DNA from 2 places in the Bacillus sp. J14TS2 genome. Region 1 is predicted to be linked to the other one. Evidence: riboswitches for the same ligand, from Rfam matches in the RefSeq annotation. Region 1 holds a riboswitch; the other holds the start of a gene.

Region 1 (23,937 bases):
AACTGGAAATACGCCAGATGGCAGACGTAAAGGAGAGCCATTTGCACCAGGTGCAAATCCGTTACATGGAAGAGACCAGAAAGGTGCTCTAGCTTCTCTTAGCTCTGTTGCTAAAATACCTTATGATTATGCCCTTGACGGTATTTCCAATACTTTCTCCATCGTGCCAAAAGCTCTGGGAAAAGAAGAAAAAATAAGAAATACAAACCTTGCTGCTATTCTGGATGGGTACATGGTGAAGAAAGGTCATCACTTAAATATTAATGTCTTCAACAGAGATACATTACTAGACGCAATGGAGCATCCTGAAGAATATCCGCAATTAACGATTCGGGTATCTGGATATGCGGTGAACTTCATAAAATTAACACGGGAACAACAAATCGACGTCATTAACCGCACCTTCCATGAAACGATGTAAGAACAAAAGCGCATGCGCCCGTTTAGCGACGTACAAACTTTCATAGTAAGGATGAACAGCTAAAAACGCGCCGTCCTGGCGCAACGCTGTTCTGACATACATCCTGTATGCCTGAGATAAAGGATACACGGCGAAACATGAGCCGATGTTGACTTATCGTAGGAAGAAGCTGAAAGTTTGCTAGTCGCTGGGCGCTGGAGCTGGATGACAAAACTCAAGATTACAACTTATCCACAAGCCAAGAATTTTAAAGTTCCCAAAGCAGAACAAAAGTGGGGGGCATTAGATTAGGAAGACAATGTCTATCACGCCTATGCATCCAAGACGTGTCAGATCTATTTTCGATTTTACTGAAGAGGGGGTTAGAAGGATGAAAGTGCAAACAAGGATTCACTCTGTAGAGTCTTGCGGGACAGTCGATGGCCCTGGTTTACGATATGTCATTTTTACACAAGGCTGTTTATTACGATGCTTATACTGTCATAACCCAGACACTTGGGCTTTTGGCAGAGGAGAAGGGAAAGAAATCTCCATAGACGAGTTAATGAAGGACATACGTAGCTATCTTCCCTTTCTACAAGCATCAAATGGAGGGGTGACAGTAAGTGGGGGTGAGCCGCTGTTGCACACAGAGTTCATCACAGAGTTATTTACTGAATGTAAAAAACTTGGGATCCATACATGTATCGATAGTTCAGGAGGGTGTTTCACGAGAAAAGAAAGATTTATGCGCTCACTAGATGCGCTAATGGAAGTAACAGATCTTGTATTATTAGATTTAAAGCAAATCGATCCACAAAAGCATAAAGCATTAACCAGTGTATCCAATCAACATATTCTTGATTTTGCCCACTATTTGGAAGAAAAACAAAAACCTATTTGGGTTCGCCACGTTCTTGTACCCGGCTGGACAGATAATGAAGATGATTTGCGACGGTTGTCCACTTTCATTCATAGCTTAAACAATGTTGAAAAAATTGAAATCCTCCCTTACCATCAATTAGGCGTTTATAAATATGAGGCTATGGGAATCGAATATAAACTAAAGGGTGTAGAAACACCATCGGATGAAAAAGTAAATTGGGCCTATAACATACTACGCAATGAAGATCAGGTTGAACAAACTAAGTGATCCTAAATCAGTGGGGATTTCTTATGCCCCACTGATAATTCTAGGTTTTTACACAAAGGAAAATTCATTTTTTATAAAACTTGGGAGCTTTCCGCAGCTTACTTGCCAGTTCAAATGCAAATGCAAGTTTTATTAAGGTTTCTTCACTAAAAGCAGTGCCGGCAAAAGTTATACCAAAAGGTCTTCCACTTTTCATATAACCAGCTGGTACGGCTATGGATGGATATCCAGCTTTTGCACTTATTGTTGACCCAATATATGACGGGAATAGAATGGCATCAAGTCCATACTTTTTCAGCGCATAATCAATTCCTTGTTCTTGAGAAAAATATAAATCCTCTACTTTTGCGTTTAAATATTCGGGATTTCTTAGTGTATTAGGAAAACCCTCTCTACGTTCCAACTTATCCTGCCCATATTTCGCTAGACATTCCATTTGCTAATTCTGTCATATTTGTCTTACCTAATATAACCGCACCGGCTTCACGGAGCTTTTTCACTAGAAATGCATCCTGGCTAGCTAAATGGTTCTCTAGAGCAATTGCTCCTGCACTTGTATGCATTGAATCATTTGTTTCTATATTATCTTTTAGTACAACCGGTATACCGTGTAGAGGTCCCCTACCCCCTTTTATTTTTCTTTCATTATCGAGCGCTTCTGCCATAAATATCGCTTCTGGATTTATTTCAAGCATGGAATTAATGTTAGGCCCAGCCTGATCATATTTTGCAATTCTATCTAAATAATACATTACTAATTCTTTTGAAGTAATTTCCCCGCGATCCATAGCTACTTGAATCTCATTTATGGACAGCTCTTCTCTAAAAAAGCGTTTAAAACTTATCCCCATCTATTAAACCAATCCTTATGTTTATTGTAGTACTTTGCTATATTCAATCATTGTGTTAAGAAGTGTCTAAAACAGTCTAATAAACTTTTGTGTATCCCTTTTATCTTTCCACATCACCCACTCCATGATCCATTGCTTGCATAATCTCTCGTTCCGTAGATAAAGGGGTATCCCCCACAATAGTGTGGGCTAACTTAGCAGCGGTAACAGCATAGTCAACGATCCACTGATGGGACTCATTTTGGAGCATACCGTGGATCACTCCGCTTGTAAAAGCATCCCCTGCCCCAATTCGATCTAATACTGAGAATTGGAGGAATTTTGAATAGGTAAACTGTTCATTCTTGTATAGAAAGCCTTTCAAAGTATGAAGCTGATGATCATGAATATGCCGATGGGTTCCAGCAATCATTGAGATATCATACTTCTGCGCCACTTTTGGGATCAACTCCTCTAATTGAGTTTGACGGTCCTGCTGATTGGTCTCCATACCAAGTGTCAGCATGGCATCTTTTTCATTCATCATCACCATATCTGCTAGTTCCAACATTTCCTCATAATGAGGCTTTGCCATTTCATACCCATTATCGCCCCATAGTGACGGACGATAATTACAGTCAAATACAACCGTTCCCCCCGCTGCTTTTACCTCTCTAGCTAACCTCTTCATCTGGGTGCGCACTTCATCGTTCATAGCTAAAGTAATACCACAAAAATGAACAAGATCAATTGAGCCAGCTATTTCCTTAAATGAATAAAGGGGTTCTGAGGCTGTGTTAAAACTGCTTTCCTGACGATTTGAATAGGTCACACGACTCGAACGACTTCCAAAACCATCTTCTAAAAAATACATGCCGATATAAGGACCATGTTGCTGGACAAAATCAGTCTCAATACCTAATTTTCTAATATAACTAAATGCGGCATCTCCTAATGCATTTTCTGGTAAGGTAGAAATAAGATATCCTTTATGACCCATACGTGCCAGTGCTGCTGCAATATTTACACCTGTACCTGAAAAGGAGTACTGTAAGGTGTTCGCTTGGGTTAATAGTTCGTAGTTCGGTACTTGCAATCGCATCATGACTTCTCCAAAAGCTGCTATTCTCTTACTCATTATCTCTCAAACCCTTCTATTTCAAATCATCTTTAGATCTTCTTCCCAGCAAACTCTCCATAGTTTTTTGGCAAGAGAAACAGACCTTCCTGATCTAACTGGAAACGATTACGGAAATGAACACTTTCGAGTCCTTTCTCTCTCTAGTGTACCACTTCTTTTCTTGATTCACATTGAAACGATAAACATGTATAATATACATAACTACCTATCGTTCTGGCAAGTCGTACTTACTTTTTTACCATTTCAAATGTAAAGGAAGATTGTTAGATGAAAAAAATCCTTCCTCTCTTGCTTATTGTAGGAGGCAGCGTTTTAATTCTCTTTAGCGTTTGGCAAATATGGCAAGCAGATCGATTACAAGCCAATGCGATTCAAGAAGCAAAAGAGAGAATTACCTCATCCAGTCAAAAGCAGCCAGCTTCACAAGCAGATAAAATAGAGACTGTTGACTTCCAAGCAGACCAAGGAGATGTCATTGGCATTCTAAAAATCCCTTCTCTAGACAAGGAACTACCCATTATAGCGGGAGTTGATGAGGAAGACCTTGAACGCGGGGTTGGCCATTATCCAGGAACATCTTACCCTGGAGAGGAAAGTCAAATTGTGTTATCCGGGCATCGCGATACCGTATTCCGTCAATTTGGCGAATTAGAAATTGGTGATCGCTTTATTGTTGAAATGCCCTATGGTTCATTTGAATATACAATTCAAGATTCAGAAATTGTTCCAGAAGATGATCTTTCTGTGATCAGACCTGATGAATACGAAGAAGAAATGCTCACAGTGACAACCTGCTACCCCTTTCATTACATTGGAAATGCTCCTGATCGGTATATCCTTTATGCCACACCATTTCAGGATTAAAAATAAGCTTCGGCAAAAGATTTGGTAATATACCATTTTGCCCTAGCTTTTTTAATTTCATTGGTTTACATCAAGGAGTACATGGGGCATGCTCACATAACTCCTTTTCGCTATTGTTTAACTAAATGAGTTTGTCCAAAAAGAAAGAAGCGATTGAAAAGTAAATGAATAACGAGAAGATGTCATTGATCGTAGTAATAAGTGGGCCAGAGGCAACCGCTGGATCGATGCCAAACTTGTATAATACCAAGGGAATGAGCGTACCAGCTAAAGTTCCAATGATTAAGGTTAGTAATAAGGAGCCTCCCACAACAATGCCAAGATACAAATTTCCTTGCCATATAAAGGCGATTAGAGCAATGGATAATCCGCAGATAATCCCTATCATCACACCAACCCAAGCCTCTCGTAATAGAAGCCTTGCTGCTTTTTTCAATCCAACCTCTTGGTCAGCTAATCCTCTTACAACAACAGCAAGTGACTGTGTGCCAGTGTTACCAGTCATACCAGCAATGAGAGGCATAAAAAAAGCCAGGGCCACAACTTGTTCTAACGTTCCTTCAAATTTCGAAATAATACTTCCCGAAACAAGCCCAATAAATAAAAGAGCAACCAACCAGGGCAAACGACGAAGCGTTGCTGTCAAGGGCTTGGTCTGAAAATCAATTTCTTTACTAGCAGTCGAAAACTTACCATAATCCTCACGTGCCTCATGAATGAGTACATTGATAATATCTTCAAACTTAATAACCCCAATAAGGCACCCTTCTTCATCCAAAACTGGTAAAGCACTCAGGTCATATCGCTGTAAATACCGAGCAAGTTCTGCTCGTTTCATTAAAGCTGATATACAAATCACTTGTCTATTCATAATGTCTTCAAGCTTTTCACCTTGTGCAGCGATAATTAAATCCCGATAAGCGATAATGCCTGTTAATTGATTATATTTATTGAGTAAATAAATATATTGTAAAGACTCAGAGTAAAAGGCTAGTTCGCGCACCTGAAGAATAGCCTCTTCTACATTTATAGAATCTTGTAAAGCAATATATTGATTACTCATTAAACGACCTGCAGATCCATCTGGAAATCCTAATTTCTTCTGGATAAAGTCAGCTTGTCCTGTCCCTAATCCTGACAAATAACGTTTTAAGCGGGCGTCTGGATATACTTTTAACAGATGAGCTAGAATATCCCCATCGAGTAGAGCTAACACCTTATTCGCCTTATTAGGACCAATCTTCCCCAATGCTTCCATTTGTTGCATTGTGCCAAGTTTTTTCATCATACTGGCGATCATTGAAACGTCCAAATTATCTAAGAATGGCGCTCTATATTTTTCTGGTAAGCTTTGAAAGATCACGCTCAAATTATAGGGATGCTTCTCCTCCAAGAGATCATTCACTTCCCAAAACTTTTCATTGTTAATACATTCCACGACTTCAAGTGCTAATTTTTCGCAGTCCCTATCACTTAACATTTGGATCCTCCTCTGATTCTCATTACCCATCTATATCCACTTTTTCATTCTCTCAAACTATTATCTATAGCTGATAAGGCATGAAAGTTAAAACAACCAGTTTGACGAGACGCTGAATTTTAAAAGGAGCCAGACAACGATAAATTTTAGTAAAGTACATTCTAGATGCCTTATTCTAATTTGGTTAAAACCGGCAATTATTCCATTTACTTTCTAATCGGTTAACAGTAAAATAGAACTAGGACTTAATATACATTTATTGGAAAGGGAGGTGTTTTTATGTCTAATTGTTATTTACATAACGAGAATCCGTCTGTCGGCGTTTGTATTGGTTGTGGAAAATTTATCTGTGAATCATGTAATACCGAGATTAAAGGCAAAAATTATTGTAAGACTTGCCTTGAGGAATTATTTGATGAGAATAAAAAAAAGGTTGAAAAGCTTGAAGATTCCAGTCGAAATCAACAGCAACCAATGGTATTTATGAATGCTGGAGGCGCAAGTTCAAGTGCCTCCAGCAGTTCATCCAGTGCTACTGGCGGACATCACGGTGTACCTGTATACACAAAAAGTAAAGTAGCTGCTGGACTTCTTGGGATTTTCCTCGGCTCTCTTGGCGCGCACAAATTTTATATAGGAAAATGGGTTCAAGGGCTGATTTACCTAGTTTTCTTTTGGACCTATATCCCCGCTGTTGTAGGGTTTATTGAGGGAATTATTTATCTTGTATCCAGCGATGAGAGCTTTGCGAGAAAACACGATAAAGGCTATCGAGTGGTCTAACGTAAGGAATAAGGCTAAGAAAAACCCTTGTTCCTCTTTTAAAAGCTATTCCTCCTAGATCATCATTAACTGACATTTGACATTCATATTTTGTGTGATAATATTAATAGAAATTTTAAAAAAATTAAATCATTTGTTTCTACTAGGGGAGCCATTATGGCTGAGATTAAAGTATTCTTTAGGACCCTTAGAACCTGAACTGGTTAATACCAGCGGAGGGAAGTGGAATTTTTTCATTCTTAGAGGATATGTGTATTAGTTATGAAAACAGAGCATTCTCTTTGGATAAGAAAGCAACCACCCTTCTCCCATCAGTCGGAAACGATGCATTAGAGGAGGATTTTTTTATGCTATTTACAGAGGAATTAAGACAAGCCACTGAACACAGTTGGGAACTTAGCTTAAAGCATCCCTTTGTCCTAGGGGTTGTCCAAGGAGATTTACCTTTAGAAAAATTTAAATATTATATTCTGCAGGACATTTACTATCTAAAACATTACGGAAAAATTCACGCGATGGCGGCTGCACAAGCAGACGACTTTAGCCATACTGCACTTTTAGCTAAAAAGGCTCAATTGACCGCTCAGGCTGAGCTTACAGTTCACGAAGAACACGCCAAAGTCCTGAATATTACGAAAGAAGAACTGGAACATTTTCGTCCAGCTCCAACTGCCTATGCCTATACATCGCATTTATACCGAGCCGCTTTTTCTGGAAGCTTTGCCCAAACGATTGCTGCAATGCTACCTTGCTATTGGCTTTATGCTGATATTGGGAAAACATATGAGCATGCAACTTCGAATGAGCCGATCTACAAAAAATGGATTGAAACTTATGCAAGCGAATGGTTCCAAAGCTCCACACAAGAGCAAATTGACTTGCTAAACCACGTTGTTGCCACTGCTAGCGTGGCAGAAAAGGAGAAAATCAAGGAACAATTTGTTATCGCTAAAGAGTATGAGCTAGCTTTTTGGGAAATGGCTTACCAGGAGGAAAAATGGCTATCTGAACAAACACCGTCAGTTCCATTTTGATCTAGGTATGAACTCTTATAATCTTACAAAAATGTAATTTATGTGTAAGCAATCTAGATCGCTCTTTTGTGACACTCCTTGCTAAACTTAGCTTAAACAAGGAGAGAAAGGAATGGAGCGAATGAAAAGCTGGCACATTGGTTTACTTAGTATACTCATAATAGTCGGAGGATTAGTGGCCGCCTCTCTCATCTTTCATAATGAGGTTACAGATCAATTTAATCCTCTTGTTCCGAAGAAAGATGTTTATGTGCAAATAACGGAAAAGGGCACCCCTCGTTCCCCAGGTGGTTATGATTATACACTTTCCGGTTTTGATGAATCGGGAAAAGAACGAACAGTCACCTTCTATGCTGGAGGAGAATTGCGGGATTCAGCCTATCTCCGAGTTGATGCGAAGGGAAAATATATTAAAACGTGGGAAGAAGTATTATGGGAGGATCTCCCAAGTAAGGTAAGGGAAAAGCTAGAAAACCAGGTATCCTCTAATTGAAGAACCTGGTTTTCTAACCCAATGGTTGATGAGACTTCCTCTCTCTCACTTCATAAAATGTTAACCTCCCCTTTTTATTCATAATTATTGCTGAAAAATATCCTTTTGACCCTTGGCACGATTCATTCTTGAAAAATCAACTTTAGAAAAAGCTAGAGTTGACAGGAATAAAAATAATAAACCAAATAATAGAATAATAATCATACTGATTTGTGGTGTAATGACGAATGTACTCACTTTAAAAGCAAGTTGTTCCTCTAGTAGCTCCTCTACAGATAAAGACATTTTTTCTAAGCTCAGTGTTCGAAAGAAAGCAGCTGCATAGGTCATAGGATTGAATAAAGCCAGAAATTGTAAACCATTTGGCAAAAGGCTTAATGGCACATAGACACCACATAAAAAAGTAATGGGAGTCGTGACTGCCATCGAAGCAATTTGGAATGTCTGGGAATTCTTTACAGCTGTCGCTAAAAATAACCCAAATGCCGAAAAAACAAGCCCGACAAAAATCATAAAAGCAATCACAAAAACTGGTGTCATCATATGGGTATATTTTAAACCAATGAAATAGCCAATAAATAAGATAATGATCCCTTGTAACGTGGCAATCGTTGTTGACGATAATATTTGTCCAGCAGCAATTTGGATTCGTTTAACCGGACTAACAAGGACTTCCTTCATATAGCCAGACACAATGTCATCGATTGTTGAAGTGGCAATATTGAGTGAGGTCTGAAACACAACAATGATCACAATACCTGATAGAACATAATTTTCTGGATTACTAATAAAGGCACTTTCAAATATGGTACTGATTAGATATAAGTAAAAAAATGGCATAATAAAGATTAAAATTAGTTGAGTTCGATTTCTCATAAATAATTTTACATTTCTCCCCCATAATGCAGCAATCACCCTCACCTAATTACCCCCTTATATTCCTTCCTGTCAATTCAAGAAACACATCGTTCAAAGTACCCTTCTTTATTTCTAACCCTTGAATGGCTGAGCGATGCTCACCAAGTATCGCAATTAAATTCGATAACTCCGTCAATTGTACAGAATAGGTATTTCCCCTTTTTGTAAATTTCATTTCATGTTCTTGAAGAAGGGTTTCTAAACCTTCTGTATCTACGCTTGTTATTTGTGCTATATCCTTTGTATACTTTTGTTTTAAAACAGCAGGAGAATCAAAAGCAATCATTTTGCCATAATCCATGACAGCAACCTGATCACAAATTTCTGCTTCATCCATATAATGTGTCGTCAAGAAGATCGTCATTTCCTTTTCCTTTTGCAGCTTGATAAGATAATCCCAAATATTAGCCCTCGTCTGTGGATCAAGACCTGTTGTCGGCTCATCTAAAAACAATACTCTCGGAAAATGCAAAAGACTTCTTGCTATTTCTACTCTTCGTTTCATTCCTCCAGATAAACGACTAACCATTTCCCTTTTCCAATCTGTCAAATCAACTAGCTCCAAAACAAATTGGATTCGCTCACCGATTATCGATTTTGGTACACCATAAAAATGTCCATGCATTTTTAAACTTTCTTCCACTGTCATTTTGTTATCTAGGGTAGAATCCTGAAAAACAACACCGATTGTCCCCCTTACTTTATCTTTATCTCTGTCAACATCTTTGCCGTCGATCAGCATCGTACCTGAAGTTTTCTCTAGGATCGTACAAAGGGTTTGAATTGTCGTACTTTTCCCCGCTCCATTTGGCCCCAGAAAGGCAAAGATACTTCCTTTTTCAACCTCAAAAGAAACATGATCAACCGCTGTAAAGTCACCATACTTTTTCACAAAGTCTTGAACAATAATGATACTTTCCAAGAGCATCGCCTCTTTCTTATAATAGACTGACTGTCGGTCTATTATAAAATTTACCATTCACTTATGGATAAAGTCAAGCGGCTTTTCAGAAAAAGACCTCATTGAAGAAGTCACTTGTTTTATTAGCATTTGCTTTTCTTTTATATAGATATGTGTTATATTAAAGCAAATATAATATTGTAATGTTTTTAAATAAAGATTGCTGTCGCTATTTAGCGGCAGCTTTCGGCGTTTTTAAGGTTAATGAATTTGAATTTCATTCTCAATTAGAAAGGAGCAAATGATTATGGGAATCACAGAACAACAATTTATGACAATTCCCCCTAACCCTAAGAACACTCATTGGAAAGAACAACTTCAAAACCATGGTGAAATGATTGCAGCGCTTGCCGCGGGTGCCTTGATTCTATTAGGCTGGGGCCTTTCAATGGTGATGTCAGGCCTTGTGATTAATAGCCTGTTTATTGCGGCTTTCGTGATTGGTGGTTTCGCAAAAGCGAAGGAAGGCATTGTAGAAACCATCAATCATAAAACATTGAACGTCGAATTGCTTATGTTTCTCGCCGCAATCGGGGCGGCGATTATTGGCTATTGGTTAGAGGGTGCTGTGTTGATCTTTATTTTCGCGCTGAGTGGGGCACTAGAAACATACACAATGAACAAAAGCAAAAATGAGCTTTCTGCCTTGATGTCGCTTCAACCCGAAACAGCACATGTTCTTCGTAATGGCAGAGAAGTAAGCATACTTGCCAAAGATTTGACAGTTGGTGATGTTATTCTTGTCAAACCAGGCGAACTCATGCCAGCTGACGGGATCGTGGTAAAAGGGAAAACCTCCATCAATGAGTCGGCTATCACAGGGGAATCGATGCCAGTGGCGAAAAGGGAAAGTGAAGAAGTCCTTGCTAGTACAGTCAATCTCGATGGAGTTATACACGTCAAGGTCAGCAAAACAAACGAAAATACACTGTTTCAAAAGATTATCAAGCTTGTTCAAAACGCTCAGGAGGAAAAACCGCCAGCACATCTTTTAATTGAAAGACTTGAAAATACCTACGTTATGGTTGTGCTGATTGGTTCTGGTTTGATGATGTTCTTACCGCATTACCTGTTTGGATGGTCTTGGAATGAGACGATCTATCGAGCGCTCGTTCTTCTTGTTGTCGCATCGCCCTGCGCGCTTGTCGCCTCGACAATGCCAGCGGTCCTTTCGGCTATATCCAACGGTTCCCGCCAAGGTGTGCTGTTTAAAGGCGGTGTACATTTAGAAGGATTAGCGAAGCTCTCAGCGATTGCCTTTGATAAAACTGGTACACTAACAGCCGGTAAACCCGAAGTTACAAATATTGTCGCTCGCGACGGATGGGACCAAGACAAAATTCTGCAGGTCGCTGTTTCCATAGAACACTACTCCAATCATCCGCTCGCTTCAGCCATTATAAGCAGGGCAAAAAGGGCGGAGATCCCGTTGCTTGAAGCTGAAGAGATTAAGGATGTTCCCGGTTGGGGCATAGAAGGAATGATAAACGGAGCCCGCTATCATATCGGAAAAGCTGATTTTGTCGGAAAGGAAGATGCTAAAGAATTTCTAACCACAACTCGTCTAGAGGCAATTGGAAAAACGATTGTGTTTGTAAAACAAGATAGGGAAATTATCGGAGCGCTTGCCTTAAGAGATATAGTACGTTCAGATGTGAAAGAAGCCATATCAGCTCTCAATGCTGCAGGCATCGATACATTTATGCTTACGGGTGATAGCGAGGAAACCGCTCGTGATATCGCACACGAAATAGGCTTAAAGCAGTATAAAGCTGAATGCCTACCTGATGAAAAACTGGAAGTGATCAAGGAACTGACAAAAAAATACCATTGGGTGGCAATGGTGGGTGATGGAACAAATGACACACCTGCTCTGGCGATGGCAAATGTCGGAATTGCCATGGGTGCAGGAACCGATGCCGCTCTCGAAACGGCAGATGTTGTAATCATGAAGAATGACTTACGCCAAATTCCCAACACAATCCGTCTATCAAAAAAGATGAACCGGATTGTCAAACAAAATATGGTGTTTTCCGTTGCTATCATCGTGATGCTCATTGCTGCGAACTTCATGCAGGATCTATCTTTGCCGCTCGGAGTAGTCGGCCATGAAGGCAGTACGATTCTGGTCATCCTGAATAGCTTAAGATTGTTGCGGGGCTGAATTCAGCCCCGTAGTTTTTTGTTGAATTATAATAGTTGTCTTCTGTGATAAATATAGGCTTTGCTACAAATTACAGCTTTCTTCTCAATAAATAAATTCAATATCTTTCGCTGTTTCTAGTTTATCAAAGTTGATAATTTCGACCGTTCTGTTTGCGAATTGTACAACCCCATCTCTTGCCCTCAGTTCTTCCTCTGTATAAACCTGGTCATCTGGATTTTCCGGAGTATACACAGAGTCTACTCGGATCTTTTTAATTGGCAGTTCTACTTTATTGATTTCCTCGATTGCTTGGAACAGATTGTCTCTATCATTTTCAACATCATACTGAAGAGAATCATGATCATCTTCTGCGCTTTCGTACGAATGTAGGGTTAATTCATAAGCATGACATTGTTGATATTCTACCATCTCATAGCATGTCAACATTGAATCATTGTTATCTTTATTGAAGCCATGGTTTTGCAGCTGAGGTAAAATCTCTTGAACTTGTTCCCTGTCATTCTCTATAAACTGATACTCGAAATGGGAAATATTATCTGCAGCGAATTTGTTTCCTAGATCTTCTGGAGATTGGTAAGACGTACCTATTTCTAGATTGGCTCCATGGACTGACACTTCATTAAATTCATATCCCTCTTTTGATACTTCAGCCTGCAACTTTTTAAGTAAAGGAATGGCATCGTATAGCATCTGTAATGTTTCTGGATCTGCCATATACTGTTTTGTTGGCAAAGCAATATAAAATTCGGGGTCATCTGCTTCCTCTCCAAAAGAAAGATTGGTAAATCCCAATTGCTGAAGGTCGTGGAACAACTCGGAATTTTGATAAGCAAGATTGAGATCAAACCTTTGCTTAATTTCCTTATAATTATCGCCCTTGATTTTGCCAAATGTATTAATCTGGATATCAAATTCTAATTGATCCTCATCCACTTGACGAACTCGCGCATCCTGAACAACCAGTCCCTTGCTACTTGGATCACGACCTTCATTGCTTAACACCTCTACCACAAATCCATGTTCCTCCTCCACATATTCGATAATTTCCTCATTTGAATACCCATATTCATCTTTTACTTTCTGAACCTCATGGGAAATCATATACCCTATTACCAAAACAGGAAGAACAAAAATTAAGAAGGCTCCCCCAAGAATAATCGCAATAACGATGATTGTTTTTTTCAATTTGCATCCCCACCAAACATAAAATATGAAATTACCTAAATCGTAACATACTTGAGGCCTCTTAAATAAAAAAAGCATACTGTCTAAGGTGAGGAATATTCATAAATTTAAAGGAATTCATGAGTTTAGAACGAATCTTTACAAAAGAGTTTCTTTTTGAAAGGGGTTTGTTTATGTCTTATTTATCTGTTAGTACTTGGAGTTTACATCGACTGCTTGGACCACTACGCTGGACCGCTTGGGACAACGCACAAAAAAAGCATATAACCAAACTAGAACAGCAAGATAATGTCATTGATCTATTGGATTTACCGACTATTTTAAAGGAGAAGGGATTTGCAGCTTTTGAGCTCTGCCATTTCCATTTTCCCTTTACAGATTCCCTTTATCTACAAAGATTAAAAAAGGCTTGTACGGATGCCAACATGCGACTTTATACGCTTTTATTAGATTATGGAGATCTATCATCTACGGATACACAACGAGTGGATGCGGATATGGAGCTTATTAAAGAATGGATTGATATAGCCGCAGAAGTAGGAGCGGAGCGTGTAAGAGTGGTAGCGGGAGATGCCCCTGCTGACGATCAAGATGCTTTGTCTCGCGTTTCTCAATATTTACATGAACTGGCTGTTTATGCGGGACAGAAAGGCGTCAAGATCATAACAGAGAATTTCCGTACTCTCTCAAGCACAAGTGAAAATTGCCTTTATATTGTCAATCAGTCTGATGAACAGATTAGATTGATTACGGATTTTGGAAATATGAGTGGAGCAGAAAAATACAATGAATTAGCGAGAATAATTCCTTATAGCGACTCCATTCACGCAAAACCCCAATATGATAAGGACGGAATACCAGATCAAGATGAATTTAGACGTTGTTTGGATCTTTTAAAACAGGCTCACTACGATGGACCTATCGTCATCATTTATGACGGACCTGGTGATATGTGGGAAGGGATTGAGCGGACAAAGAAAATCGTCGAGGACTACCTATAATAATCTTTAAAAACGAGGCCGGGGCAAAAGTGTTTTCACCAAAGAAAAACCGAACTAATAGGACCGAAATATACTTCGCTCATTGTTCGTCTTTGAAGCCTAGTATTTTAGTTATGTCCCAGCCTTGTTCTGCTCAGAAAATCTGTTTATTTTTTTAAATTTTGACAATGGTCTTACTTGTATTTTCTCCCCTTTAAGTAGATACTAAATATATTGACAAATTTTTAAAAATTAGGGTATAAGGGGAAGCATTTCATATGGAAGCGATGACGGATTTTTTTCAAAAAAAGGGCGTAAAGAGATTTATTATTTTTGCCTTAATCGTATTTATTCTTTTTAGTGTGCGAAGCATGATGAATCTGATTCTACTAACATTTATCTTTTCGTTTTTAATGAATGGCCTTGTAGAATTTACGATTGCTCGGATACGTTTAAACCGCACTCTGCTCGTATTATTGCTGTACACTATGATCGTTGGTTTGCTGACAGTTGGAATTGTAAAGTATTTGCCAATCATCTCAGTAGAAATTAGTCAGCTCATTAGACAAATCACAAATTTCTCCATCCAACCGCATGACAATATAATCGTTAATTATATTGAATCAATTATTTCAAGCGAGCAAATTACAACTTACATAGAAAATGGCTTTTCATTTTTATTAAGATCATTTTCCGATATTAGCAAAACGAGCGTCCAAGTATTAATTGCATTATTATTAAGCTTATTTTTCCTAATTGAGAAACCACGTTTAATCGAATTCACGAACAAATTTAAAAACAGTAAAATTGCTCCATTTTATAATGAAATTGAGTTCTTTGGTAAGAAGTTTTCCCAAACGTTTGGAAAAGTCATTGAAGCACAATTCATCATTGCCCTCATCAATACTTTCTTAACAGTCATTGTCTTAATGATTCTTGGGTTTCCACAGATCATAGGGCTAGCCTTTATGACTTTCTTCTTAGGCCTAATCCCTGTTGCCGGTGTGATCATCTCACTAGTTCCTTTAACAATCATTGCTTTTACAATCGGGGGATTCCTAAAAGTCGTATACTTATTTATCGCCGTTATGGTCATCCATGCTATAGAAGCTTATATATTAAATCCCAAGCTTATGTCTTCAAAAACAGATTTACCTGTTTTTTATACGTTTATCGTCCTGCTCTTCTCACAAAACTTTTTCGGGGTGTGGGGACTGATCATCGGGATTCCAGTGTTTGTTTTTCTGCTGGATGTTTTGGGTGTAACGAATAAAGTAGTGAAGGGAACGGCCAATGTGTAAAAGTCTTAGTTTAGAGAGTTTTAAATTCTCATCCGAAGCAACAATATCTAACTCCTTCATATAACTTTGGTTCCAAATTGAATTCTCCTTTATTTCCATCAGAAAAAATGTAAGTCTCTCCATTTTTTCTGATGGATCTTTGCAGTGTTTGCAATGTTCATAATGTAGTGATAATCGGCCCTTGCTTCGTAAGAATAATCGTATGTTCATATTGAGCCACAAAGCTTTCATCGGTTAGGAAGGTCCAGTCGTCATCTTCGGATTGATAAACCTCCTCTTCAAATGTAGAGATAAACGGTTCAAAGGCAATAACCATACCATCTTTTAGAATTTCATCATCCCAGTGAGAGTAGTAATTGAAAATATGATCTGGTGCTTCATGAATGGAGCGTCCAATACCGTGTCCAGTAAGATTTTTTATGACTGTTAAGCCATGCTGTTTTGCTACATTGTGTGCAGCTTTTCCGAGCGCGCTTTTTTTCGAACCTGGTTTAGCCTCCTTAAGTCCAGCGTCGAATGCCTCTTTAGCAACATCACATATTTTCTGTAAAATTACCTCTCCTTTCCCAACTACAATCGAAATTCCTGTATCTGCGAAATAACCGTTTTTCGAACCTGACACATCAATATTAACAAGGTCCCCCTCTTGAATGATTCGTTCCCCTGGAATCCCGTGGGCTACTTCTTCATTTATGCTAATACATGTATATCCGGGGAAGTCGTATTCTCCTTTTGGTGCAGATTGTGCTCCTGCTTTTTCAAACATCTCTCTCGCCATTTCATCAAGTTCTTTTGTCGTCATTCCAGGTTTTGTACAATGAACTAATTCATCGCGAATCATTCCACAAATTTTACCAATTTCTTTTAATCCATTAAAATCTTCTTCCGTCTTTGCAATCATTGTATCCCCACACTTTTTAAAGTATTTTATAATCAGTATTCCATTCAGATTCTAGTATAAACGGAATGGCTTTTCCTTATCTACAATTTCTCACTAAAAAAGCCATGTATCAGTTAAGTAAAGTAAATACATGGCTTTCATCATTTTCATTTATGTAACTTTTGAGGCTTCTTCACTATGTTTTCCCGCTTGTTTCTTTTTCTCCTTTTTAATTTCTTTTCCCAGTCCCAGTTCTTTTGCCTCCTGATTTAAAGCTTTCATGAGACTAGTCAACATTACGATCAAAATCACCGAGAACGGCAGAGCTGCAAGAATCATTGTGTTTTGCAATGCCTGTAGACCGCCTGAATAAAGTAGCGCAGCAGAGGTCATTGAAAGCAATACGCCCCAAATCACTTTTATTTTATTATCTGGATTTAATACTCCATTAGCTGTCATCATACCTAAAACAAACGTCCCAGAGTCCGCTGATGTTATAAAGAACGTGCCAACTAATATCATTGCTAGAATCGACAACGTGATACTAAATGGAAATCCTTCAAAAACGCCAAAAAGAGTCTCTTCAGGTAACAAGGAAGATAGCGACATCGTCCCAGACATTTCTGTTGTAATGGCTGCACTTCCAAAATTCGCAAACCATACAAAGCCAATAAGTGATGGAATTAATAGAACACACAAAATAAATTCACGGATGGTTCTACCCTTTGATACCCTAGCAATAAATACACCGACAAATGGTGACCATGCAATCCACCATGACCAGTAAAAAATTGTCCAATCATTAATCCAGCTACGAATTTCTCTGTCGAACGGAGCCATTCGTAGCCCCATATTAATGAAGTTTTGGAAATATTCCCCTACCGAATCGACAAAGAGATTTAAAGTGAAAACAGACGACCCTAAAATAAATACTGCCAAGAAAAGGACGGCGGCAAGGCCCATATTCACGTTACTTAATATTTTAATCCCTTTACTCAAACCAGTTAACGCAGATATCATAAATAAAATAGTCACAACAAAAATAATCAGCGCTTGAATTGTAAAGTTGCTGGGTACGTCAAATAAATAAGAAAGCCCCCCATTTATTTGCATCGCACCAAACCCAAGTGATGTCGCAACCCCTAAAACGGTTGAAACCACCGCGATGACATCAATGATTTGACCTACTAATCCATCTGCATGTTTGCCAATAATCGGTCTCAATGTTCTACTAATTAAACTTAATTCACCTTTTCTAAACGTAAAGTAAGCAAGTACTAACGCGATCACTCCATAAATTGCCCAACCATGTATACCGTAATGAAAGAAGGTAAACCTTAGAGCATCCTTCGCACCTTGATTAGTACCTAGTTCCCCAGTAGGTGAACTTATCGCATAGTGACTAAGTGGTTCATATGCTCCATAAAAGATTAAACCAATTCCCATGCCTGCACTAAAAAGCATTGATATCCAAGTCGGTCTTGAAAACTCAGGCTCGTCATCTGGTTTACCAAGCTTTATCCGACCAATTGGACTTACAAATAGATAGACACAGGCAATAACAAATACCATTATTAACACCAAATAATACCAGCCAAAGGTATCTGTAATAAAGCTTTGTGCAACACTAGTAATCCTTTCAAACGATGTAGGCATAATAACGCCTAAGAGGACTAACCCTCCCACAATCGCTAATGAAACGTAAAAAACAAGTGAAGCTTTTTTCATATTAAATTGACAACTCCCATTTTAGATTTGTTCAGAGTGGACTTTACTTCGATTAGAGAGTATATACACGTAAAACCAATAAAATAATACGAGGTTTTTTTGAAGCAATAGTAGATAACCCAATAAAAGTTTTACTGAACTTAATTCGTTACATTTGAGCAAAATTTCAACCATCTTTGTAAGCTGTGAAAAGATGATGAGGTGGTGCATAGAGGTTATTTATAAAATAAATAATGAAAAGCGATTTTGCCAGGCCTTTTTCGCACCTGTTTAGTCTAACGTAAAGATTATGATGAAGCACATATGATATTCCTGCATTATTTGTGTTATAGATGTCCTATCTCTCTTGAGGCGAATATACATTATATATCCTCAATAATCTCCGGGATTCCGCCAAATACTATATAAATACAATAAAAATGCAAGAGGTTCTCTACCTTCGACAAGCAAATGTTCTAAGACAAAGAAAGGCGTTCTTTGCTTTTCATTAGACTAGATTAAGCTAGAATTTTGCATGAGTAGGTTCAGCGATCTGCTGTTTGTCACCATCTCCAATTTGGATCACTTCCTTACTCTTTATAATTTCCGTATATTAGGATATTTATCCAGCTCATTTTCCACTGCATTCTTAATTCACTAATCTTTGCAGTTACCATCATCAGGAAATTGGTTACCCATAATACCTGGCTTTAGAAAGTACGGGGAAGTATATGCAGAGAATACTCTTTCTGTAAAAGAGGCCACCTTCAAATCGCTTGAGAGAAGTAGCTGACTGATAAAATTTGCTTATAATCAAACTTTCTATTGAGCCCTCATAAGAGGTTCAGTCAAACTATAGAAGTGAGATTGTATTCTTTTTTTGCTATGCCGTAAACAGCAATCTTTCGTGAATACGCTGTTAGCGGGATACAATGAAGGACGTATCCCTTTTTGACTATAAGCCGACTTTTGGCTTTTGAGCGCAACAGTAGCATCTTAGCAGGCTATTTGTTTGCGGTTTATATCCAAAAACAACATTAATTTTTAGGAGAGGATAAATTTAATGATTGATTTGAAACAATACGGCTATATCGAAGACGAAACACCACCACTAGGTTTAATCCCTGGAAGGGTTACCGAACTGCAGCGAGAGCAATATACCGTCATCACCGAACAAGGAGAAGTCACGGCTGTATTGAAGGGCAGTTTTTATCACACAGCAGTGACTCGGGAGGATTTTCCGTGCGTTGGCGATTTTGTATTTCTACAATACAACGAAGACGGCGCTTCTCTCATTGCTAAATTGCTGCCTCGCCGCTCGAAATTTTCCCGTGCTGACTATTCAGGACACGCAGCAGGGTATGTTAAAACCATACTGGAGCAAGTCGTAGCAACAAATTTTGATTACGTATTTATCGTATCGTCCCTAAACTGGGATTTCAATGTCAGCCGCATCATGCGCTACCTAACACAGACACGGCAGAGCAGCGGCCAGGCTGTTGTAATCTTAACAAAGGCCGACTTGGTCCCAAATTACAATGCACCGTTGGCTGAGGTTCAGAAAACTGCTCCTGATGTACCAGTACACGCAGTTTCCAGTCACACGGGAATTGGTTTAGATGAGTTAAGTGAATATCTGCAACCAGGAAAAACGGTGGTATTCCTCGGCATGTCAGGCGTAGGAAAATCCTCGCTGCTAAACGCCTTGATGAATCAGGAAGTGATGACTGTCAAGGATATTCGTGAGGCTGACAGCCGCGGGCGACACACAACAACGCATCGCCAGCTTTTCATGCTCCCTTCAGGGGCAATGGTTATTGATACGCCGGGTATGCGTGAGCTTGGACTATTCGGTGCGGACGACGGCATCAGTGCAGGATTTAACGATGTGGAGGAATTATTCACAAAGTGTCGCTTCAATGATTGCCGCCATCAGACGGAGCCGGGTTGCGCAGTCCTTGCCGCCCTTGCAGATGGATCATTGGCGTCAGATCATTGGGAGCATTACCAGGCACAGAAGCGGGAAAACAAATTTGTGGATGATAAATCAGGTTATCTCATGGATAAGCGAGCACGGAAAAAGGCAATCGCCATGCGACATAAGGGGAAAAAGGGAGGTTATAAGAAATGAACAACCATGATGAGAAGTTTGTTAATCCCGAAACACTGGAGCTTGCTTTAAGTAAAATGTTTAATAAGACGGTAATCCGCGCAGATTATCGACTCAAAGAGTTGCAAGGTGGGACACTAGGAGATGTTCGGCTTGTAACAGGCATGGTTGAAACTTCCGATGGTGAAAATCTGCCATATAAGATGGTTTGGAAAACACAGAAAAAATTTGAGCGTTATGGTGATTCGGGTTCATGGCGAAGGGAATACGATCTCTATACATCGGATTTCAAAAAGGTCTTCTCCGATTCGTTCCGTTTCCCAGAGTGTTATCACGCCGAAATAAATGGTGATGAGATTCAACTGTGGATAGAGTATATTGATGGGGAATCCGGCCTAAATCTAACCCCAGAAATGTATGAACATATAGCCGAGGAATTAGGGCGATTTCAAGGCAGGATGTACACCGAACAACCAAGCATATTGCAGAATTTGACCAATTTAAGCAAGGTTGAGTATATGAAAAACTACTATTTGCGATACCGGTCATGGAATGTTTTGTATGATTATATACGCTCTGATGACTGCGAAATTCCGAATTACCTCTGTAAAATGCTCATAGACTTAGATAGCAATGCGGACGAGATATTTAGTCAGATTGAAAAACTCCCCATCGTGCTTTGTCACAGAGATTTTTGGGTGGAAAATATATTCTATGCGGACGGGAAAATCGTACTTATCGATTGGGATACCACCGGTTGGGGATACATGGGCGAGGATATCGCAAGTTTAATAACGGATGAACCAGACATCTCTTATATGATTGAATACTACCAAAAATGTATTCCAGCATATTACAGAGGTTTTTCGGAATATGCGGATGTGGCCCATATCTCCGATCATTGTATCTATGAACTAATCCTTGCTATGTTCGGATACAGGCTTGTAGAATGGCATAAATTCGCTGAGTCACCCGAAGATAAATCACTACACCTAAATACCTTGAAAAAAATTTATGAGTTGAGAAATATGTAGATATTGTATATGTTTCAACTTAAACTCTATTTTGTATATGCAAAAGACCTTCACATACTGATCATGTATACTTAAGGTCTTTTAATCACAATGCATTCCCTAGTTAATATCCCAAATAAAATTGGTCTTTATTATTTTACCTAGTTTGAACCGGAGAAAGTAACAGGCTCTAGCTTGTCACCAAATGAATCTGTAGCCCCTTCTTCAAACCTGCATATTGAACCTTAGCTGATACTCGCCAATACTTTGCCTTCATTTCAAGCTTTTAAGATTAATCGTTGTATGGGTTAAGTTTAAATGAAATATTTTTAAAATAAAGGCGGTATATTCAATTTGCCGTTCAAAGGGCTCGTTCAGAGAAAGCCACCTGCCACTTACACCGGTTCCTTATTTATTGTTTGTTTCTAACCCTTTGCTGAAACGACAGAGTTGCCATAAACAGAGTTACACCCCACAAGAACAGCCCTCCGTACGTTATCAAATATACCCAAATGGCTAGCCCTTCAGCGTGCCCTTTTGGAAGTACTCCTAAAAATTGAAGGGCTGTCAAGAAGCTAATTAGCACAGTCAACACCCCAACTGACCATCCAGCTATGATCAGTAACCATTTTGGCAATTTCTCCCCCCATGAAGTCACGAAAGTTAAAGCAAATAAAGATGCCAAGATTGCCAAGATTGCTGTAAAGTCTATTCCGAAGATATATAACGTATTTAGGAAAGCAGGCCCTTCCTGTAATGTATCACCAAACCCCGCTAGATCTTGGACAGCTTGTTTTGTTGTAAGTCCTATTGTTGATCCCCAGGCCCAAAGCGACTTCAAAATCGCATATGGCAACAGTACAACGGCTGCAACATAGCCCCATCTTTTCGTCAAATAAGTTTTATCAGCTTTTTCTTTCCTTACATATTTCTCATGTATTAAGCTCAAAAGACATTCTCCTCCCTTTTTAGATATGAAGCCTATTAGTTTTAAAAGCTTTCCATCTACGTAAAGCAGCATAGCCCTTCCCCGTATGCCAGACTATCCAAGATTGCTTTTATTCGATGTAAATACAACCAACGTATGCAGGCCAAACCGATGACTTTGTTAACCGTTCAAAAAAATTCATTCTTTGCCTGCCGGTTAAGTTTATATGTTCCATATTTATTTCCCCCATTGCTACAGTATCTGTTTCAAGTAGACACTCTGAATTAACAGCCATCATAACAACCTCCTGCCCTTATACTAATTACCGAAAGTTAAATAAAAGTGAGTTCATTGTTAAATTCCGTTTAAATTTGAAATCCAACAACCGCTAATCGCAGGGAGGAACTCCAGGGTGCTATGAAACCAGCGGCAAGATGCAAGGTCCTATACAATTTGGCTTCTCCACTGGCCATCGCGCAGATGAAAAGTGTAATTCATTGAAAAAAGGATACGGCCCGGTATTTTCTTAGGCTTTTAGGGAATATGCCTTATTCAGAACGCTACTGTTTACTGGTATTAGAAAGAGGGAATTAGTGACACTTCTTGAAGGTGATTAACACGGAAAAATGACATCATGATCAATAGCAGGCACGATCAATGATTTTCTCGACTTTTTAAAAAAAGGATTCAATACAGTTAAACCCCTTCCCGATTCTCTCGAGAAGAGGCTGTAAAAATTGATATGACAACGATATTAACGCTCTTTTTCGCAGACATTTTCCTTACAAGCCTCCAGGAGGGTGCAGAGGATAAGCTTTGGCGAACAACAACTACGCCATCCATTAACGCCTACTTAAATTCTAATTTACTCTTTCACTTAATATATCAAAACGTACCTCGCAAGGGTATTCAACAAAATCACTTTTTTCTGCATCTTGTGCGCATACAGCAAGCTTATAATCAGTATCCAGCGTGTATTGTTTGTACATGTAGTCTAGCACCTTCTCATTTTTATCCATATCAACAACCTCTATCTCGTTATTGTCTGATTTTCTAACCCGAAAAGAATGAAGTGGGATTGCCAGTCCCTTTCCTAATGCTTTAACATAGCTCTCTTTTAGCGTCCAAATTTCATAGCATGCAAGAATTCTATTTTTTGAATTGAGTATATCCCGATATTCAAACGCGGTAAAAAGCTGTTTAGCCATACATAAATCAAACACCTGCACTTTTTCCACATCAATACCCACATGCTGGTTGTGTACTGCACAGACAACATAATTACCTGAATGTGAGATATTATATTGAATATGAGGGTAGTTAGGCAAAAATGGTTTGCCGTACGCATTTTTCTCCACAGTAATATCTTTCAATCTAGCACCTGTCCGTTCTTTTAATACATTATCTAGTAACAAATCACCTATTATTGTTCGATACGCATCTTCAAGATGGAAAAATTGTCGTATACGCTTTTGTCTGTCATAAGATGCTTGTGCAAGTAGCACTTTTAACTCCTCTTGGCTTGTTTTTTCAGGTAATTTACAAATATATACTTCAACCAAACCGATTTGCTCCTTTCACATCAGCTATGTCCAATTGGAATATTTAT
Region 2 (9,320 bases), on a different contig from region 1:
TAGATGTAAAACAAGGAGTGATAAACAATGAAATGGGAAGAAGTTCGTAAATTATACCCAGATCAATATGTGAAACTTACTATCCTTGATTATTACTTAGAAGAGAATAAGAAAATTGTCACGGATGTTGCATTGTTGAATGTGATTGAAGATTCTAAATTGGCTACAAAAGAGTTACTTAAATCTAAAGACAACACCATTGTTTATCATACTGGTTCTGAAAGAATTGTGATTGAAATGAGAACCCCAATAGGCTTAAGAGGTATGAGATTATGAAGTTAAAGAAAGTTAATCGTTTACTTGAAGCTGAAATGGAGATTTCGTATAAAGGAAAAATGAAAATAATAGATAAGCTTGTTATCGATACGGGGGCAGCACATACTCTTATTTCATCCGACAGTGTAGGGACATAGGAATCTTCTTTGAAAATGGCGATCCATTGGTTAGTGCGTACGGAATTGGCGGCGAGGAATATTCTTTCCGAAAACCAGTTGATTATATTAAGCTCGGCACACATGAAATAGCCGCAATGAAACTGGATTTTGGGAGTTTAGATGATTGGGGTATAAACGGGCTCATAGGGCTTGATATCTTAATGAATGGAAAATTCATTATTGATTTAGAAAAATTAGAGTTAGTTCAAAATTGTTGATCAAAATATAGCATAGTAATGTTGGTATAGCGAATCTCGTGAATAGGGATACGCTTTTTTTGTGCTTTAGGAGATTTTTGGATACTATACTGTGAAAATAATACAGGAATAAAAGCGTTAGAAGCACCATCAAAAATGTTCTCACTTATAAAATTAGATGAAACCTTACTGAATGGGTTCTCGTATTCATTATAAAGGAACGAATATGTAAACCTTTGTTGGTGCGAAGAAAAGAATGGGAATTGGCAGGATACCGAGAAGGGTTTGCTAAGTCAAGAGGTCCATATGGGCAGTTAGAGGATGCTCCTTTAGAAATGTAAAAAGCTTCTAAATTATATGGGACAGAAATGAAACGTAGGGTGGATAGATATCTAATGGTCGATTTCTTATATCATTATTATGACGAATCAACTGGCCCTTTCCGCAATTTATCCCGCATTAACGGGCAGTAATCCCCCCACCTCAAGGCATTAGAGAATACGGAGTAGCATAGGTGGGGGATAACTGCCCGTAAAAGCCCGATTGGTTCAACTAACAATCAGTGGGGGGTGAAAGAAAACCCCCACTGATTGAAGGTTCACTTTATCAGATCTCGAATTGGCAGAGGCTGAACAAGTTTTGAATGATATTAGAGAGAGTAAACGGGGATTTGCTAGCAAACGTTCTTTTGATTATCTTAAAATTCGCCATAGGCTAGAATTAAAAGCAAGAGACTTATTTATTTCTAAGGGTGGGAAGCCGCTTCGAACTCATCCACATTATATGACCTTGGGGGAGTGTCCGTGGTTGTTAGACTGGTATCCAACAGGCCAGGAGCTATTAATTCCAATAGCAGAGTTTGATTCGTCAGTGATTAGCTTTACCTACGGCGATTTATTTCCGACTATGAGGTACCAGGATGGAAAAGCCTATCGTGGGCAAGTTTATACGCTTGAAGAAATTTATGAAGTCATCCATCAATATGGATTGCCGCAAGAATGGAATCCTGAAGGGAATAAAGGACCAGAGCGGTATATTGAAGTGCAAATTTGGGATGACCAACCGATAAGAAAATATAAATGATTGTGATAATTACAGTGCATTATGGCTAATGATTGGAGGTCTTTTTAATGAAAATGGATGAAAAATTATTTCACTATTATCTTGAACTTAAAAGTCCCGAAGCTGGTGAATGGAACAGCTCTCCTCAATGTCTCCATACAGAAGTGATCACAAGGGATTTTATTAGAAAGTTATTCAAAGTTACAGAAAGAATGCGAGTTTGTAATGTCGGAATTGGTACCGGTGATTGGGACGATTTTCTCGGATATTGGCTAAAAGGTAAAGGCCAGTTGACGAGCATTGATCTAGACGAAGAAATATGTGAAATATTTCAATATAGGCAGGAAAGAGAAAGGCACCCCAATCCATCTCAGGTTATATGCAAAAGCATTTTTGATCCAAATTTACCTAAGGAAAGATATGATATTGTCACAATGATTGGTTCGGCTATAAATGAAATAGGGGATTTCCAAAAAAGCCTTGATGCTTGTTTTGATTTACTAAAAAGCGGAGGTTATCTTATGTTTATGGCGCATTTAAGATATTCGCCGAGTGAAATGATTGAGGGATATCTTAGAAACAAGGGGTATCTTTTAGAGAAACAGAAAATATATAAAGAATTTCCTGAGTACCCTTTTTATATTTGCAAAATTAAGAAATTTATATTTGAGAATTCAAAGAAATAATAATAACCCACAAGTGATATTTTTAAAAATTCTCTGGTAATCTTTGGATTTAATAGTAAAATGAACAATGGTCTCATAAACATTAATAACTAACATTGTGAAGCAACGAAAGAGGTGAGAAGCTTATGCAAAAAAATATGACATTAAAAGATTGGGTTATTACATTGATCTTGCTTGCACTTCCAATCGTGAATATTGTCATGTTAATTATATGGGCAGTAGATAGAGATGAGCCCCGCAATTTATTTGCTAAAGCTTATTTAATTGTAATGGCGGGAACCGTTGCAGTTGTGTTTATATTTTATATCATCATCCTTATTATTATTTTTGCTTTTTCGGCCGCCTTCGCTTATTAATAAGTCGTCGATCTGGCTTTCGTTCAGCAATCTGCTATAATAAAATATGAAAATAATAATATATGGAATGTGGGGGGACCGGTTATGCCGGTTGAGAGTGCATCCTTGAGATGCTGACCCTTAGAACCTGCCCTGGTTAAGACCAGCGAAGGGAACATGAATTCATTCAATTGATGAATGTTCTTTCAAGATGCCCAGGTTCAAACGAACTTGGGCATCTTTTTCATTGCTTATAAAATCTTAGCTTGTGGAAAAGGGCATACTTGTTTATGCTTCAGCGCTTAGCCCCGAGTGGCCTCGCAGGATGCGAGTCCATCGGTGTTGCGACGTACAGGATGTACTAGTGCAGACGAAGCGATAGGACGGCGCGTTTGAGTCTGCCGCCAGGACGGCACGCCGATGTTCCATTAAATAACTCTGGACCTCTGAAGGGAAAAGCCCCCTTTTAGGTTCATGAACATTTGCTTGTCGGGACTGATCAAGGCGTTTGCGCTTTTCTTATGTTTATGGGTTCATTTTCCGGAAAAACATGGAGGGAGAAAGAGATGAAAAAGTGGTTCGGTATTAGTTTAGTAGGTCTTCTTCTGCTTGCAGGATGTAGTGGGACAACAGAAGAGAAAAGTGAGGCAGGCTTGAAGAAAGTATCGATTGTTCTTGATTGGACACCGAATACCAATCATACAGGTTTATATATTGCGCGTGATCAAGGCTATTTTGAGGATGAGGGATTGGATGTCGAGATTATGCTTCCAGGTGAGGCGGGAGCTGATCAGTTAGTTGCATCTGGTAAATCTGAATTTGGAATCGGCGCGCAAGAAAGCTTAACAGAAGCAAGAGCTCAAGATATTCCAATTGTATCAATAGGGGCAGTCATTCAACATAATACGTCAGGCCTCGCTTCACCAGTCGAGAAGAAAATTGAAAAGCCGCGTGATTTTGAGGGAAAAACATACGGCGGATGGGGCGCCCCAGTCGAACAAGCTGTTTTGACTTCCTTGATGGAAGCAGATGAAGGGGATTTTGCTAAAGTTGATGTGATTAATATGGGCGATACCGACTTTTTTACAGCGGTACAAAGAGATATAGATTTTGCGTGGATCTATTATGCCTGGACTGGTGTAGAAGCTGAGCTGCGCGGGGATGATATAAATATGATTTATCTCACCGATTATTCGGACAAGCTTGATTATTATACGCCGGTCATTTCAACAAGTGAAAAAATGATTGAGGAAGATCCTGATACAGTAAAAGCCTTTATGAAGGCAGTATCCAAGGGCTATCAATTGGCAATCGATGATCCAGAAGCAGCGGCAGAGGTTCTAATCGAGGCGGAACCAGACTTGGATGAAGAACTTGTGCGAAAAAGTCAAGAATGGTTGGCCGACCGTTATCAAGATGATGCCGCGCGCTGGGGAGAGCAAAAACAAGAAGTATGGCAAAACTATATGGATTGGATGCTAGAGAATGAAGTTTTAGAAAAAGAAATTGATGTAGAAAAAGCATTTACAAATGAATTTTTACCTGAATAGGAGGAGGAAGAAAGATGGCAAACGCATTAGTAAGTATTCAAATTATCCCGAAATTAGAGAATGGGGGAGACACCTATCCACTCGTGGATGAAGCAATCAAGGTGATTGCAGAATCGGGGGTCTCATACGAAGTGCATCCATTAGAAACTACGATGGAAGGTGATCTATCACAGATCATGCAGACCATTGAAAAAATGAATCAAAGAATGGTGGAGTTAGGGAGCATTAGTATCATCTCACAAGTAAAAATCGTCTATAAACCAACAGGGATTACGATGGAGACACTTACGGAGAAGTATAGATAATGGGAGTAATTTGGCGGAAGGGGTGGAGACCGATGGTGCTTCTCCTCTTCCTATTGATTATCTGGGAGGGCACGGTTCGACTTTTTAAAACTCCTAGTTGGTTATTACCTGCCCCCAGTGCCATTTTACAGGAGGCCTTAACAGGTTATGAAGGTTTTCTTCTCCATTTGCAATCGACTGTTGGTTTAGCAGTGACAGGATTTTTACTTGGATGTTCGATTGGCATTCTTGTCGCGGTGGCTCTTCATTTGCTGCCAGGAACCCAAGAGGCGGTTTACCCGCTATTAATCCTTTCACAAAACATCCCTATTATTGTGTTAGCTCCATTGTTGGTCATTTGGTTTGGATTTGGCTGGCTTCCCAAGTTAATAGTTATCACGCTTGTCTGCTTTTTCCCTGTTACCATCGCTGCTATGGGTGGTTTTCGTAACACCTCTAAGGAAATCAAACAATATATGCTAATGGCAGGGGCGACGCGCTTACAAATTTTTACGAAGTTAGAATGGCCTTATTCTCTCCCAGCATTATTCTCGGGCCTAAAAATATCGGCTACATATAGTGTGATGGGCGCGGTGATTTCTGAATGGCTTGGTGCCAAAAAGGGAATTGGTGTTTATATGACATTGGCTTCTTCCTCGTTCAGAACAGATCGAGTGTTTGTGGCCATATTCCTGATCATGATTTTGAGTATGCTATTCTTTCTGGTGATCCAGCTTGCTGAAAAATGGCTGGTTCGTTGGACACGGGAGGAGATGAAATAATGGGCACGCTCATGGTTAAGGGCATATCCAAAAGCTTTCAAGGACGGAAAGTATTGGAGAACATTCAGTTTCAAGTAGAAGAGGGAGAGTTTGTCACAATCCTTGGCCCCTCTGGTAGTGGCAAAAGTACTTTGTTTCAGCTGATTGGCGGACTTTTGTTACCAGAAGAAGGCTCGATCATTTTAGATGGGCATGATATGACTGGGAAGCGGGGGGCGATTAGTTATGTGCCCCAACATTCCGCATTACTTCCATGGAGAACCGTTTTACAAAATGTTTTACTTGGCCAAGAGTTACAAGGAAAGAAAGACGAGAAAAGAGCAAGAGAGATGATTAAGAAGGCTGGTTTGGCTGATTATGAAGAGTCGCTTCCCGGTGCTTTGTCAGGAGGGATGAAGCAAAGAGTAGCTTTCATACGCTCTCTATTAAGTCCGCAATCATTGATCTGTCTAGATGAACCCTTTTCCGCTTTAGATGACTTTACTCGTGAAGAAATGCATGAGTGGTTATTATCGATCTGGTCTTCTTATCGAAGGACCATTCTTTTTGTTACACATAACATTGATGAGGCGCTGTTTTTGTCAGATCGCATTCTTGTACTGTCCACGAACCCAGCACATGTGATCCATGAATTTTCAGTTCCTTTCCCAAGACCGCGTCAGCATGAACTATTATTAAGAGGGGAATTTTTAGAAAAGAAGCGTGAACTGACGAGTATTCTAAGAAACTAAAGGCTTAATAGAACTGAAGGTACTGCACAAAGGCAAAAAGCAATCATTCAGAGGGCAAAATTGCCTTCTACGCACCGTTTTTTGGGAAAACTTGCTGTTTATGTGCACGTAGAGGGTTCTACGCACCATTTTTTGAGGGAATTTGCCGTTTATATGCACGTAGAGGGTTCTACGCACCATTTTTTGAGAAGAAACGCCGTTTATATGCACGTAGAAGGTTCTACGCACCATTTTTTGAGGAAAATTGCTGCTTATATGCACGTAGAAGGTTCTACGCACCGTTTTTTGAGGTGAATTGCTGTTTATATGCACGTAGAAGGTTCTATGCACCGTTTCTCGAGGGAAACCGCTGTTTATATGCACGTAGAAGGAATATATGCATCGTTTCAAGAGGAATCTCGCTGTTTTTGTGTAACATAGAAGAAGTATACGCACATTTATCAATGAACAAAAGATGTGAGGTGCAGAGGAGGATAAAATGGAGAGACCAGTGATTGATGCTCATATTCATTTGGATCATTATGAAGAGAATGAAGTCGAGAAGATCATCCAAGATTTGCCGGTTGAAAGTTATCCAGCGCTGATTGCTGTTTCATATCATTTACAATCCTGTAAGCAGAATCTTGCTTTAGCTAAAAGAGATCCTCAGGTGAGGCCTGCTTTTGGTTTCCATCCTGAACAGCCATTGCCAGCCACTCAAGAACTGCAGGCATTAATTCAATGGATGGAAGAGCATGTAGCAGACATGGTCGCGGTTGGAGAAATTGGTCTTCCTTATTACACACGTAAGGAAACACCTGAGTTAAAAATTGAGGGATATCTTGAATTAGTAGAGCAATTTCTAGCGTTTGCGAAGAAATGGGAGAAACCTGTTGTTCTTCATGCTGTTTATGAAGATGCAGACCTTGTCTGCGATCTTTTAGAAAAACATCATATAGACAACGCGCATTTTCACTGGTTCAAGGGGGCCGATGCAACTATTGAACGGATGAGGAGGCAGGGTTACTTTATTTCCGTCACGCCTGATGTCGTGTATGAGCCTGAAATTCAAGCGCTAGTGAACAAATATCCATTAGAGAAGATGATGGTCGAAACAGATGGACCTTGGCCTTTCGAAGGTCCGTTCAAGGGCAAGCTAACTCATCCACGCATGATTCATGAGTCTATTAAGGTGATTGCGGACATAAAAAATGAAGAGCTCGAGCATGTTTATCAACAGCTCTATCAAAACACAATAAAATTTTACAGATTAGTTTAAAATGTTTCAACGAACCTCCCATAAGGAAAAGGTAAACTAAACCAAGGGAGGGAAAGAAGATGAAACATCGACCAACTCAAGATAAAATTAATCGGGAAAAGGCGTTGGAAGAACGGAATGAGCGAGATAAGGCATTCTACCAGGACCCAGAAAAACAAGCACAACGTGATCAATTGGTGATGCCAATTGATGATATCTCCGATGACTTGGTTGAAAAACGAGAAAAAAACGAACGAGATAAAAAAGGAACATATGGACAAGATGATGAGTAATTTTTTTGCATAGCCCTCAAAAGAAGCTATCCAATCTGATGATTGGTGGCTTTTTTCTATGCGAATCCTTTTACATAGATGGGGGATACTCTTTTTAACTATGGAAATCTCATAGCTTTAATGCTTTAAAACAGACGCTTGCGAATCCTTTATAAAATGTTTATGGTTATAAAGGTTTATCCCGTATTAAGGGCAGGATACTACGGGTGCTAAGATTTCGGTAAATCTTGCTAACCGTCAGTGGAGCATGAAATCAGGCTCGCTTTATTTCCCATGAATTAAAACCGACATCGGAGTTTATACAAAGAAGGATAGGTGCATGAAAAATGAGTAATTCAACATCAACATTTTCACGAGTTTGGGAATATTTGATGGTTATTTTTGGAGCAACTTTAGTGGGGCTGGCTTATAATATTTTTCTACTTCCCGCGCGGATTGCTGCCGGCGGTGTTTCGGGTATCAGTACCTTATTATACGAAACCTTCCAATGGAATCCAGCATTGGTCCAAGCAGCTATAAATATGCCGTTATTCTTTTTAGGCCTGTGGTTATTAGGAAGAGATTTTGGTGTGAAAACTTTAATCGGGACTCTCTTTGTTCCGTTTGTGATTTGGCTCACTCAAGGAATCAATATCAATCTCCATGAACCTATGCTTGGTGCCATTTATGGCGGGATTCTAATTGGTGTTGGATTAGGTATTGTCTATCGTGGTGGTGGATCAACAGGTGGAACTGCTGCGGTTTCTCAAGTGTTAAAAAAGTATACAGGCCTATCAAGTGGCTTTTCTCAACTGATTGTGGACGGAGTGGTTGTGGCTGCCGCTGCCTTTGTTTTAAATTTGGAACTTGCCTTATTTGCTTTAATTTCAATTTATGTGACCAGTAAGGTAATCGATTTTGTACAATTGCAAACATCTCCGACCAAACTTGTGATGATTATTACGGAAAAGGAAGAAGAGGTCCAACAAATTATTCGCGATGAGATTGATCGAGGCCTTACAAAGGTGAAGTCATTAGGTGGGTATACGAATTTAGAGCGAACGATGATATTATGTGTTGTTGAACAGTCAGAAGCTATCTATTTGAAAAAAGTTCTCCAAGAACAAGAGCCATCGTCCTTTGTGATCTTCTTGAATGCTTCGGAAATTTTAGGCAGAGGCTTTTCAATGGATAAAATCCACGGAACGAAATAACCATAAATAAAAAAGTGGAGTATTACTTAGGTAGATAATAACAGAAAGTCAGTATATTTTACATAGTGAATATGCTACTGAAAAAGAATTAGAGGAAATAAAAGATTAGTTGTAACATTTATGGAGGAATTGGATGACTTCCTGAGATTGGATTCATACGTGGAATACATGTTGTTAATGAAAAGCATTCCGGTTTGGTATTTCCTTTTATAAATGGACAAGTGTAGGTACACCGCTGAAGCCCTGATAATCCAAAATATGAAAAACCTTTAAATGTAGCAAGACAGGAAAGGATATAAAGTTTGGTGATAAAGTAGTGATTGAGATGGTTGTACCCGAATCGTTATCCTCTATAGGAAGGGCCGACAAAATTATGGAGGAGTTAATTAAAAATAATGGTCAAATTTATTTGCAGGAACAAAATGAGGAAAACAAATAGTTTGATTATCGGCTTTATTAGAACTTTTTAGTTTCAGGGGAATTTTAAACATAAAAAGCCTTGACAATGTCTTTCTAAAAAGTTAATATGTTAAATA

Evidence for each region. A riboswitch is a leader RNA that binds a small molecule or an ion and turns the genes downstream of it on or off. The one in region 1 is predicted to bind thiamine pyrophosphate.
Region 2: it holds a riboswitch for thiamine pyrophosphate, as region 1 does, so the genes downstream of both, KI375_RS20355 (ABC transporter substrate-binding protein) here and tenA (thiaminase II) in region 1, are expected to answer to the same signal.

The regions. Positions count from the first base shown of each region.
Region 1 is NZ_BORE01000007.1:216,152-240,088, forward strand. Features, by position in the region: gene pflB (formate C-acetyltransferase) at 1-421, shown strand, start outside; gene pflA (pyruvate formate-lyase-activating protein) at 792-1,553, shown strand; partial or broken gene KI375_RS12770 (amidase family protein) at 1,618-2,404, opposite strand; gene KI375_RS12775 (sugar kinase) at 2,505-3,521, opposite strand; gene KI375_RS12780 (class D sortase) at 3,792-4,388, shown strand; gene mgtE (magnesium transporter) at 4,510-5,868, opposite strand; gene KI375_RS27395 (TM2 domain-containing protein) at 6,148-6,651, shown strand; TPP riboswitch at 6,786-6,889, shown strand; gene tenA (thiaminase II) at 6,999-7,685, shown strand; gene KI375_RS12800 (YxeA family protein) at 7,798-8,178, shown strand; gene KI375_RS12805 (ABC transporter permease) at 8,263-9,099, opposite strand; gene KI375_RS12810 (ABC transporter ATP-binding protein) at 9,104-10,024, opposite strand; gene KI375_RS12815 (heavy metal translocating P-type ATPase) at 10,329-12,221, shown strand; gene KI375_RS12820 (hypothetical protein) at 12,306-13,409, opposite strand; gene KI375_RS12825 (sugar phosphate isomerase/epimerase family protein) at 13,583-14,410, shown strand; gene KI375_RS12830 (AI-2E family transporter) at 14,668-15,690, shown strand; gene map (type I methionyl aminopeptidase) at 15,848-16,591, opposite strand; gene KI375_RS12840 (BCCT family transporter) at 16,742-18,298, opposite strand; gene rsgA (ribosome small subunit-dependent GTPase A) at 19,341-20,408, shown strand; gene KI375_RS12850 (aminoglycoside phosphotransferase family protein) at 20,405-21,421, shown strand; gene KI375_RS12855 (hypothetical protein) at 21,813-22,349, opposite strand; gene KI375_RS12860 (hypothetical protein) at 22,459-22,623, opposite strand; gene KI375_RS12865 (4'-phosphopantetheinyl transferase family protein) at 23,189-23,890, opposite strand; gene KI375_RS12870 (MFS transporter) at 23,911-23,937, opposite strand, start outside.
Region 2 is NZ_BORE01000015.1:44,817-54,136, reverse strand. Features, by position in the region: gene KI375_RS20380 (hypothetical protein) at 28-276, shown strand; gene KI375_RS27510 (hypothetical protein) at 273-413, shown strand; gene KI375_RS27505 (hypothetical protein) at 440-652, shown strand; gene KI375_RS20370 (hypothetical protein) at 1,271-1,714, shown strand; gene KI375_RS20365 (class I SAM-dependent methyltransferase) at 1,762-2,379, shown strand; gene KI375_RS20360 (hypothetical protein) at 2,505-2,735, shown strand; TPP riboswitch at 2,797-2,906, shown strand; gene KI375_RS20355 (ABC transporter substrate-binding protein) at 3,281-4,264, shown strand; gene KI375_RS20350 (thiamine-binding protein) at 4,279-4,569, shown strand; gene KI375_RS20345 (ABC transporter permease) at 4,569-5,330, shown strand; gene KI375_RS20340 (ABC transporter ATP-binding protein) at 5,330-6,061, shown strand; gene KI375_RS20335 (TatD family hydrolase) at 6,540-7,319, shown strand; gene KI375_RS20330 (hypothetical protein) at 7,379-7,591, shown strand; gene KI375_RS20325 (YitT family protein) at 7,918-8,784, shown strand.